Regions from separate parts of the Chelatococcus daeguensis genome, predicted to be linked through region 2. Evidence: predicted binding sites of a transcription regulator. Region 2 holds the regulator's gene; each other region holds the start of a gene.
The links. The regulator LexA, encoded in region 2, represses DNA repair genes until DNA is damaged. The targets are predictions, from matches to a motif close to TGTTCNNNNTGTGTTCNG.

Region 1 (3,271 bases), 1.2 Mb from region 2:
AGGAGGAGGCCCAGCAGGAACGAGACGCCGCAGGACGACGCAACTTCCGCCCCCCAATCGTCGAGGGCATCCGCTCGAAGTCGAGCCGCGCCCATCTACAAGTCTCTGATATTAAAAGTTGCTGCCAGGCAAGACAAGCCGGACCGGCAGCAGCCTGCCAGACCGTCTCGGACCAGCAGAAACCATCGGATTTACACGCTTAAAATACAAAGTGGCACGCCCTGCCCCCGGCAGGGCGTGCGCCACAGGCCCATTCGAACGAATGCGCAGAGGATTACTGCTCAGCGAAGACCGCCTCGATCTTGCCTTTCAGTGTCTGCGCATTGAACGGCTTGATGATGTAGTTGTTGACGCCGGCCTTCTTGGCAGCGACGACGTTCTCGGACTTCGCCTCGGCGGTCACCATGATGAAGGGCGTGTGGGCGAGCTTCTCGTCGGCGCGGACCTGCTTGAGCAGTTCGTAGCCAGTCATCGGCTCCATGTTCCAGTCGCTGATGACGAGACCATAGTCGCGCTCCTTCATCTTGGCGAAGGCCTCGGTGCCGTCGGCCGCCTCGTCGACATCCTGAAAGCCGAGCTGTTTCAACAGGTTGCGGATGATGCGAACCATGGTCTTATAATCGTCGACCACGAGGATCGGCATCGAAAGATCAAGCGCCATAGTTCACTCCACCGCTTTGCACTTTGTTGACAGGGGCGCATTTCGCTGCGCGGAGACTCTTGCAGAAAACTTGCACGAAGCTTGCATGACGGAAGCCGGACCGTTTGCCTTGGTTGAAGCCGAGCACGTATAGTAACGCCCTGAATTGACCAATCCTTAAAAAGGGAGGTGCCGATGACTGCGGGCCATCGGCCGTTTCGCATCGAATCCATGGTCGAGACCGGTTTCGGCGACACACTCATGGGGAGCCCGGCGGTGTCGGCGCAGCTCGAACAGATCACGCAGCAGCTCGCCGAGTTGCGCACTCTGGTCGAAGCCATCAACAGCCGCGACGAGCGAATCGGTCAGATCTCGGAAGGTGGCGCCTTTTGGCAGGATGTCGACGCCATCCAGCGCAGCATCCAGAGGACGAAGCTGGAGCTCGCGACACTTCATGCCAAGGGTCTGCGTGGCGAGCAGAAGAGCCGCGTGACAGACGAGCTCGACGCCGTCGTCTCGGACACCGAGAGCGCCACGGAGACGATCCTCTCCTCGGCGGAGGCCATCAACGACGCCACAGGCGTGCTGATGGAGCAGCTCACGGGCGAGCAGCAGGAACTCGCCAACCACATCTACGAGCAGGTTATCCGCATCTTCGAGGCCTGCAACTTCCAGGATCTCACCGGCCAGCGCATCGGCAAGGTGGTCGGCACGCTCAAGTTCATCGAGGAGCGTGTCGCCAGCATGATGGAAATCTGGGGCGGGCCGGACAGCCTCTCGAGCCTTGCCGAGGCCGAGGTGGAGGAAGAGGAGGAGAAGGGCGACGAGGCCTTGCTCAACGGGCCGCCGCTCGCCGGCGACATGAACGTCGTGTCGCAGGACGACGTCGATTCCCTCTTCCGCTGAAGAGCATCCCCACTCTCATTTCCCTTTCGCCATCGGACATCTGCTGGCGGCGGCATGAACGGCCGCCGCCAGGTACGGCCGCTCATGCCGGCTGTCCACTGACGGCGCTCGCGGGCCCGGCATTGACTCTCGCGTTCTCCTGAGTCGTTATAGAACGAAACAGGAACAAAAATCATGAGCGCGGTGCAGGATACATTGCAGGCGCTGCGGCGGAGCATTGCCGCGATCGAACCGGCGGCTTCCGAAACAGGCCGGCGCTTCACATGCGGGGCGCCGGCCGTGGATGGGCTGCTGGGCGGCGGCTTCCTCCGGGCCGCGGTGCACGAGATCTTCGCGCACGAGGAGGCGGATGCCGGCGCCGCTGCCGGTCTTGCCGCCGCCCTTGCGGCGCGAGCCGCGGCGGATGACCGCCGCGTAGTCTGGGTGCGGCAGGGTTTTTCCGTGGCGGAAACCGGCGCGCTTCACGCGCCGGGCCTTGCCGCCCTCGGGCTCGACCCGGGCCTGCTCGTCGTGGTGACGGGGCCCGATGCCACCTGCGTGCTGCAGGCGGGGGCGGAGGCCTTGCGCTGCCCGGCGCTCGGCGCCGTCGTCATCGAGCCGTGGGGCGACCCGAAATCCCTCGACCTGACGGCGAGCCGCCGCCTCGCGCTCGCGGCCGAGCAATCCGGTGTTCCCGCCCTTCTGCTGCGCATCGCGGCGACGCCCCGGCCGAGCGCGGCGGCGACACGCTGGTCGGCCGCCGCCGCCCCGTCCCGGCCGCTGGCCGCCAACGCCCCCGGCCATCCCGCCTTCGACATCACCTTGCTGCGCCATCGCGCCGGCCTTGAGGGCCGCCGCTGGCGCCTGGAGTGGCACCGTGAGCACCGTCTCTTCCGCGAGCCCGCGCCGCTATCTCGCCCTGTGGTTCCCCTTCCTGCCGGCCGACCGGCAGCGCCGGACCTCGCCCCCCTCGCCCGCACAGGCTGAGGCGCCGCTCGTCCTCGTCGAGAAGGTCTCGAGCGCGCTGCGCCTTGCCGCCGTCGACCGGCAGGGGTTCTTGCTCGGCCTCACCCCCGGCCTCACCCTGGCTGATGCGCGCGCCCGCATTCCCCATCTCGTCGCGGTGGACATGGACCGCGCGGCCGATGCCGCCCTGCTCGCCCGCCTCGCCGATTGGTGCGACCGCTATACGCCGCTCGTCGCCATCGAGGAGCCCGACGGCCTCGTGCTCGACATCACCGGCTGCGTCCATCTCTTCGCCAGCGAGGCCGGCCTGCGCCGGACGGTGATGCAGGGCCTCGCCCGCGGTGGCCTGACCGTGCGGGGCAGCGTCGCCGGCACGCCCCAGGCGGCAGCGGCGCTCGCCCGCTTCGGCCGCAAGGCGCTCGGGCGGCACGACATCGTCCCGCCCGGCGAGGAGGAGATGGCGGTGCGGCCGCTGCCGGCGGCCGCGCTCGGCGTCTCGCCGGAAGTACTGCTCGCCCTCACCCGGGCGGGGCTGAAGACCGTGGGCGACCTGGCGGAGCGCCCGCGCGCGCCGCTTGCCGCCCGCTTCGGCGCGGACCTGCCGGTCCGTCTCGCGCGTATCCTGGGCCAGGAAGACATCGGCATCTCGCCGCGCCGGCCGCTGCCACCCTGCCTCGTCGAGCGGCGCTTCGCCGAGCCCGTGGCCCGCGAGGAGGACATCGACGCCGCCCTCGCCGGGCTCGCCCACCGCGCCGGCCGCATCCTCGCGGAGCGCGGCGA
Region 2 (3,271 bases):
CATGCGGCGCTGCCAGTGGTGCGGCGGCCGCGCGTTGCCATTCTGGCAACCGGAGACGAACTCGTCCGCCCCGGCGAACCGAGCCGACCCGATCAAATCGTCGCCTCCAACACCTATGCCGTTGCGGCCATCGCCGAACGGGCCGGGGCCGAAGCCATCGACCTCGGCATCGCCGGTGACGATCTCGCCGCGCTCTCTGCCGCGATCGATGCGGCCAAGGAGGCCCGGGCCGACGTGCTCGTGACACTCGGCGGCGCCTCGGTGGGCGATCACGATCTCGTGCAGCGCGCCCTTTCGGCGCAGGGATGGCAGCTCGGCTTCTGGCGCATCGCCATGCGCCCGGGCAAACCCCTGATGCACGGGCGCCTCAGCGCCATGGCCGTGCTCGGCCTGCCGGGCAATCCCGTCTCCAGCATCGTGTGCGCGCTCATCTTCCTCGCGCCGCTCGTGCGGGCGCTGAGCGGCGATCCGGATGCGGCCGAAATCGCGACCCTGCCGGCCCGGCTCGGCAGCGATTTGCCGGCCAATGACGAGCGGCAGGACTATCTGCGCGCCCGCCTCGCGACGGCCGACGACGGCACCCTCGTCGCCAGCCCCTTCCCGCGCCAGGACAGCTCCATGCTGCGCCTCATGGCGGAGGCCGAGGCGCTCGTCGTGCGTGCGCCCCATGCCCCCGCCGCCCGGGCGGGCGAGCCCTGCCGCATCATCCGGCTCTGAACTTCGCCTCGGTCGAACTTGCGGAACACACCGGGAACGTCTAATCTCGTTCATGATTTGTTTTCGACTCGCATCGACAATGCGATTCGACGAGGGGGAGCGAGATCGCCGGCCATGCTGACGCGCAAACAGCACGAACTCCTGCGTTTCATCCACGAACGCCTGCGTGAGACCGGCGTGCCGCCGTCCTTCGACGAGATGAAGGAAGCCCTCGATCTTAAGTCGAAATCCGGTATCCATCGCCTCATCGTGGCGCTGGAGGAGCGCGGCTTCATTCGCCGGCTTCCGAACCGCGCCCGGGCGCTCGAGGTGCTGCGCCTGCCCGACGGCGTCGCCGCAGCCCCGCGCGGGCGCTTCAACCCGAGCGTGGTCGAGGGCGGGCTTGGCAAGGTGCGCGCGCCGGCGCCTCAGGCGGTCGAACCCGCTGTCCAGACAGTTGCGATTCCTGTCATGGGCCGGATTGCTGCCGGCACGCCCATTTCCGCCATCCAGAGCCGCAGCCACACCGTCTCGCTGCCGCCGGACATGCTGGGCAGCGGCGAGCACTTCGCGCTCGAGGTGCGCGGCGATTCGATGATCGAGGCCGGCATCCTGGATGGCGATACGGTCGTCATCCGCAAGCAGGATACGGCGAATACAGGGGATATCGTCGTCGCCCTGATCGATGACGAGGAGGCAACGCTGAAGCGCCTGAGGCGCCGCGGCTCCTCCATCGCGCTCGAGGCGGCCAACCCGGCCTACGAGACGCGCGTGCTCGGCCCCGACCGGGTGCGCATCCAGGGCAAGCTCGTCAATCTGCTGCGTCGCTACTGACGTCGGGCTCCTGATCCTCCCCGCCCGTCTCATCGGCTGACGCGGGCGATGGCCGGCCCGTCGCGGCGCCGGCCGCCGTGGACAACGGTCGTGAAGGAAGCGCCTGCATCCAGGCGCGGCGCTCGTCGGAGGGCAACTGGCCGATGAGCCGATCGCTGCCGCCATTCCCGAGGATGACGGCCATTGCGCCGTTCTCGCGCAGCTTCGTGCGGTCGATGACCACGGGCGCTGCACAGCCGGGCGGGACGGTGAGCGCAGTGACGAGGATGTCGGCCCGCCGGCAGTCCTCGACGAAGGCCGAGGGGCGGCGCACCAGGGCGACCATGCGGCCGTCGACCGCCTGCATGGTGCAGCCGTCGCGGTCGCAGAAGACTCCGCTTTTGAGGCTTTCGTCGCCCGGCTGCCTCGCATCGCCGTCTGCGCGCAGCCATTGGGCGACGACGAAGGACGAGGCGCGGCCGAGCACGGCGAGACGCCCCTCGACACCCCGGACGGCCGCGCTCGCACCGTTGCGGTCGACGAAGATGTCCGGCCGCGCCGCTCCCGCGGCGATGGCGAGGGCGGCGGCCGCGGGCACGGCGGCGAGCCAGCGCAGCGGCGAGATGCAGATGGTCAGCACGAGCAGCGCCAGCGAGAAGAGGATGAGCGCGCTGCCCGGAAAGGCCGGTATCGCCATCACGGACAGGCGCCAGTCCTGCATGGCGTGGGAGACCGCGAGCACGATGGCCGTGCCCTGCCCCATCAGCCACCAGATGGGCGCGTCGAGGCCGAAGGGGTTGAGCAGAACCCCGAGCACAGCCGCCGGCATGACGATGAAGGAGACGAAGGGCAGCGCGATGCCGTTGCCCACCACGCTCAGCGGCATCGCCGTCTGGAAGTGATAGGCGCCATAGGCCCCTGTCGCCAGGGAGGCGACCAGGGTCGTGACGACGAGGGTGACGGTCCATCGCCACGCATGGCACAGGGCGCGCGCGACCGGACCGAGCGACGCCTCGCCCCTGCCCGGACGGGCCGCCTGCCATTCCGCGAGCGCCACGAGACAGGCCACTGCCGAGAACGACATCTGGAAGCTCGGCCCGAGCACTGCCTCCGGCTCGAGGGCGAGACACAAGATGGCGGCGAACGCGAGATTGCGCATCGAGAGCGCCGGCCGGTCGGCGAGAATGGCGCCGAGCATGGTCAGTGTCATCATCAGCGCCCGCTGGGTGGCGACGTCAGCACCCGAGAACAGGCAGTAGCCCACGGCCCCCGCCATGGCCGTCGCGGCGGCGATCTTCTTGATCGGCCACGTGAGGGCGATGGCCGGAAAGAGCGCGAGGAGCGCGCGCACGGCCCAGAACACCGTGCCGGCGGCGAGCGCCATGTGCAGACCGGAGATCGACACGATGTGATAGAGGCCGGCGGCGCGCAGGGCCTCGTTGGTATCCTCGGTAATGAGGCCGCGCTTGCCGGTGACGAGCGCAGCCGAGACAGCCCCCTCCTGCCCGCCGGCGGCACGGGCGATGCGCGTCGTCAGCGCATTACGCGCCTCGTCAAGCCATGTTGCAAGGGCCAGGCGCCAGTCCGGCACGCGCGGCGGGGCACTGATTTCCACACGCCCCACAAGCGAGCCGACGGCGCCGATGCCGCGGAAGAAGGCGTCGCGCGTGAAATCATAGCCGCCCGGCCAGGCCGCCCCGGGCGGCGGCATCAGGCGAGCGGTGGCCTCGATGAAATCGCCGGCGCGCAGCCGGGCCGGCTC
Region 3 (3,271 bases), 1.6 Mb from region 2:
TGAGAGGTGGTCAGAAGGTCCATCCGGCAGATCAGCTCAGCTTTTCGTTGCTGCGCAAACTCCCATGGAGGCGTTGAGATTGCGTTGGCAGGCGTGCTGAATCGCCCGTTAAGCCGTTCAGGCTGGTACGGCGAGCCGTTCGAGCGTCGTGCGGAAGGACAGCGCTTCGGCGAGATGCAGGCGCCCGACCCGTTCCTCGCCGTCGAGATCGGCGAGGGTGCGCGCCACCTTCAGCACTCGGTGATAGCCGCGGGCTGTGAGGCGCATGGCGTCGGCCGCTTCGCGAATGAGGGCAAGGCCGGCATCGTCCGGCCGCGCCACCTCCTCGAGCACTGGCACGGGGCAGCGGGCATTGGTGGTGACCTCGGCGAGGCCGAGCGCGCCATAGCGGGCGCTCTGCACGGCACGGGCGCGCGCGACACGCTGCGCCACCTCCGCCGAGCCCTCGGTCGGGGGCGGCAGGATGAGATCCGCCGCCGTGACGGCCGGCACCTCGATGACGAGGTCGATGCGGTCGATCAGCGGACCGGACAGCCGCGCCTGGTACTGCGCCATGCAGCGCTCGTTGGGCGAGCGCCGGCAGGCGAAGCCGGGCTCGGTGGCGCGGCCGCAGCGGCAGGGGTTCATGGCGGCGACGAGCTGGAAGCGGGCCGGATAGCTGACACGGTGGTTGGCGCGTGAGATCAGCACCTCGCCGGTTTCCAGCGGCTGGCGCAGGCTGTCGAGCACCTGGGGCTGGAACTCAGGCAATTCGTCGAGGAAGAGCACGCCGTGGTGGGCGAGCGAGACCTCGCCGGGCCGGGCCCTGAGACCGCCGCCCACGAGCGCGGCCATGGAGGCGGAATGATGAGGTGCGCGAAAGGGCCGGCGGTCCGTCAGGGCGCCCTCGGCGAGGAGGCCGGCGACGGACTGGATCATCGACACTTCGAGCAGCTCGGCCGGGGCGAGGGGCGGCAGGATCGAGGGCAGGCGCTGCGCCAGCATCGACTTGCCGGCGCCTGGCGGGCCGTTCATGAGCAGGTTGTGGCCGCCGGCGGCGGCGATTTCCAACGCCCGCTTGGCGCTTTCCTGGCCCTTGATGTCCCTCAGGTCCGACAGGTCGGCGCCGGGGCGCGTCACCGCCGGCGCGGGTCGGGCCATGACCTGCGTGCCCTTGAAGTGGTTGGCGAGCTGGACGAGGGAGCGCGGGGCGAGGATGTCGAGATCGCCGCTCGCCCAGGAGGCCTCTGGGCCACAGGCGGCCGGGCAGATGAGGCCGTGCCCGCGCGCATTGGCGGCGATGGCGGCCGGCAGCACACCGGCGACGGCCGTGACGGACGCATCGAGCGCGAGCTCGCCAAGCACTGTATAGCCGGCAAGGGCATCCGCAGGCACCGCGCCGATGGCGGCCATCACGGCAAGCGCGATGGGCAGGTCGTAGTGCGAGCCCTCCTTGGGCAGGTCCGCCGGGGCGAGATTGACGGTGATGCGCTTGGCCGGCAAAGCGAGCCCCGCCGCCATCAGGGCCGAGCGCACGCGCTCGCGGCTCTCGGCCACCGCCTTGTCGGGCAGGCCGACGATGGTGAAGGCCACATTACCCGGCGCGATCTGCACCTGCACGTCGACGGCGCGTGCCTCGATGCCCTCGAACGCGACCGTCGCGACCCTCGCCACCATGCTCTTTCCCCCGGCCCGGGCGCACCTTAACGGCGATCGCGGTCCCGCTCAAGAACAGGAAGAGAACAAAAGCCGGCGCCATTGCGGCGGGTATCCGCTTTCGGCGGCGGCAGGGCAGGGTTGCAAAGACGTCGCGGGCTTCGCCCGCCCCAACGCGCTATGCCCTTGTCTGGCGGCTGCTGCGCGCCGTCGGGGATGAAGGTCCGGGACATGGAATTCGATGCCGCGCTCCTGGCGCTGCCGGTCAAGATGGTGCTCGTCGCCGCGATCGTTGTCTCGGGCTCGCTCGTGGCGCAGAAGGCGGGGCCCTTCGTCGGCGGCCTGATCGCGACGCTGCCGATCTCCGCCGGCCCGGCCTATGTCGTGCTCGCCATGGACCACGGCCCGGCCTTCATCGCCGAAAGCGCGGTCGGCAGCGTCAGCATCAACGCCGTCACGGTGATCTTCGCCATGACCTATGCGGTGCTCGCCCGGCGTGGCGCGGGCGGGCTCGGCAGCATCGCCGGAGCGATCGGCGTGTGGCTCCTCGCCGCCCTCGCCATCCGCACGATGACGCCGCCGCTGTGGTTCGGCCTGCTTGTCAATGCCGCGGCCCTTGCCGTGGGGGTGCCGCTGGCGCGGCGCTTCTCGCGGGTCGTGATTCCGGCCTCGGATGGTCCCCGTCCGGTCGACCTGATGCTGCGCGCGCTCGCCGTCGCGACGCTCGTGGGCGTTCTCAGCGTCGTCAGCTGGCATATCGGGGCGGTCGCCTCGGGCATTCTCGCCCTCTTCCCCATCGTCATCTCGAGTATTCTCGTTGTGACTCACCGGGCCATCGGCGGGCCGGCGGCCGGTGCCGTCGCGGCGAGCAGCGTCTATGGCCTCGCGGGCTTTGCGGCCGCGCTGACGGCGGTTCACCTCGCCGCCATTCCCCTGGGGTCGGCCGCCGCGCTGCTGATCGGCCTTGCCATCTGCGTCATGTGGAACGGCATGCTCTTCACGCTGCGGCTGAGGCGGCTGCGCCGGGTCGCGGCAGCGGCCTGACTAGTGACGGTCGCGTTCGGCCCGCAGAGCCTTGAGGCCGTAGAGCGCCTCGAGCGCCTCGCGGGGTGACATCTCGTCCGGATCGATGCCGTCGAGTGCTTCGCCAAGCGCGTCTTTCTGCGGTGCCGCGGCGGCAGGGCGCGGCGGCATCGCGGCGAAGAGCGGCAGGTCGTCGACGAGGGTGGCGACGGGCTTTTCCCGTTCGGTCTTCTCCAGCTCATCGAGGATGGCGCGGGCGCGAGCGATGACCGGGGGCGGCAGGCCGGCGAGCTTGGCCACCTGGATGCCGTAGGAGCGGTCGGCTGCACCGGGGACGACCTCGTGCAGGAAGACGACGTCGCCTTTCCATTCGCTTACCCGCACGGTCGCGTTCTCCACACGGGGCATACGTTCGGCAAGGGCGGTGAGCTCATGATAGTGGGTGGCAAACAGCGACCGGCAGCGGTTGACCTCGTGCAGGTGCTCGATCGCCGCCCAGGCGATGGACAGACCGTCGAAGGTCGCGGTGCCGCGGCCGATCTCGTCGAGGATGACGAGCGCACGCTCGCCCGCCTGGTTGAGGATGGCCGCGGTCTCGATCATCTCGACCATG

Region 1: the regulator LexA is predicted to act here: its motif matches at 1,697-1,714, upstream of BOQ54_RS15220 (ImuA family protein).
Region 3: the regulator LexA is predicted to act here: its motif matches at 1,707-1,724, upstream of BOQ54_RS16760 (YifB family Mg chelatase-like AAA ATPase).

Annotation. Positions count from the first base shown of each region.
Region 1 covers NZ_CP018095.1:3,194,471-3,197,741, forward strand. Annotated here, with positions in the region: gene BOQ54_RS15210 (response regulator) at 275-661, opposite strand; gene BOQ54_RS15215 (protein phosphatase CheZ) at 836-1,546, shown strand; gene BOQ54_RS15220 (ImuA family protein) at 1,721-2,512, shown strand; gene BOQ54_RS15225 (Y-family DNA polymerase) at 2,403-3,271, shown strand, end outside.
Region 2 covers NZ_CP018095.1:1,965,814-1,969,084, reverse strand. Annotated here, with positions in the region: gene BOQ54_RS09365 (molybdopterin molybdotransferase MoeA) at 1-717, shown strand, start outside; gene lexA (transcriptional repressor LexA) at 832-1,530, shown strand; gene BOQ54_RS09355 (ComEC/Rec2 family competence protein) at 1,508-3,271, opposite strand, start outside.
Region 3 covers NZ_CP018095.1:3,524,750-3,528,020, forward strand. Annotated here, with positions in the region: gene BOQ54_RS16755 (ATP-binding protein) at 1-23, opposite strand, end outside; gene BOQ54_RS16760 (YifB family Mg chelatase-like AAA ATPase) at 118-1,656, opposite strand; gene BOQ54_RS16765 (hypothetical protein) at 1,867-2,679, shown strand; gene mutS (DNA mismatch repair protein MutS) at 2,680-3,271, opposite strand, start outside.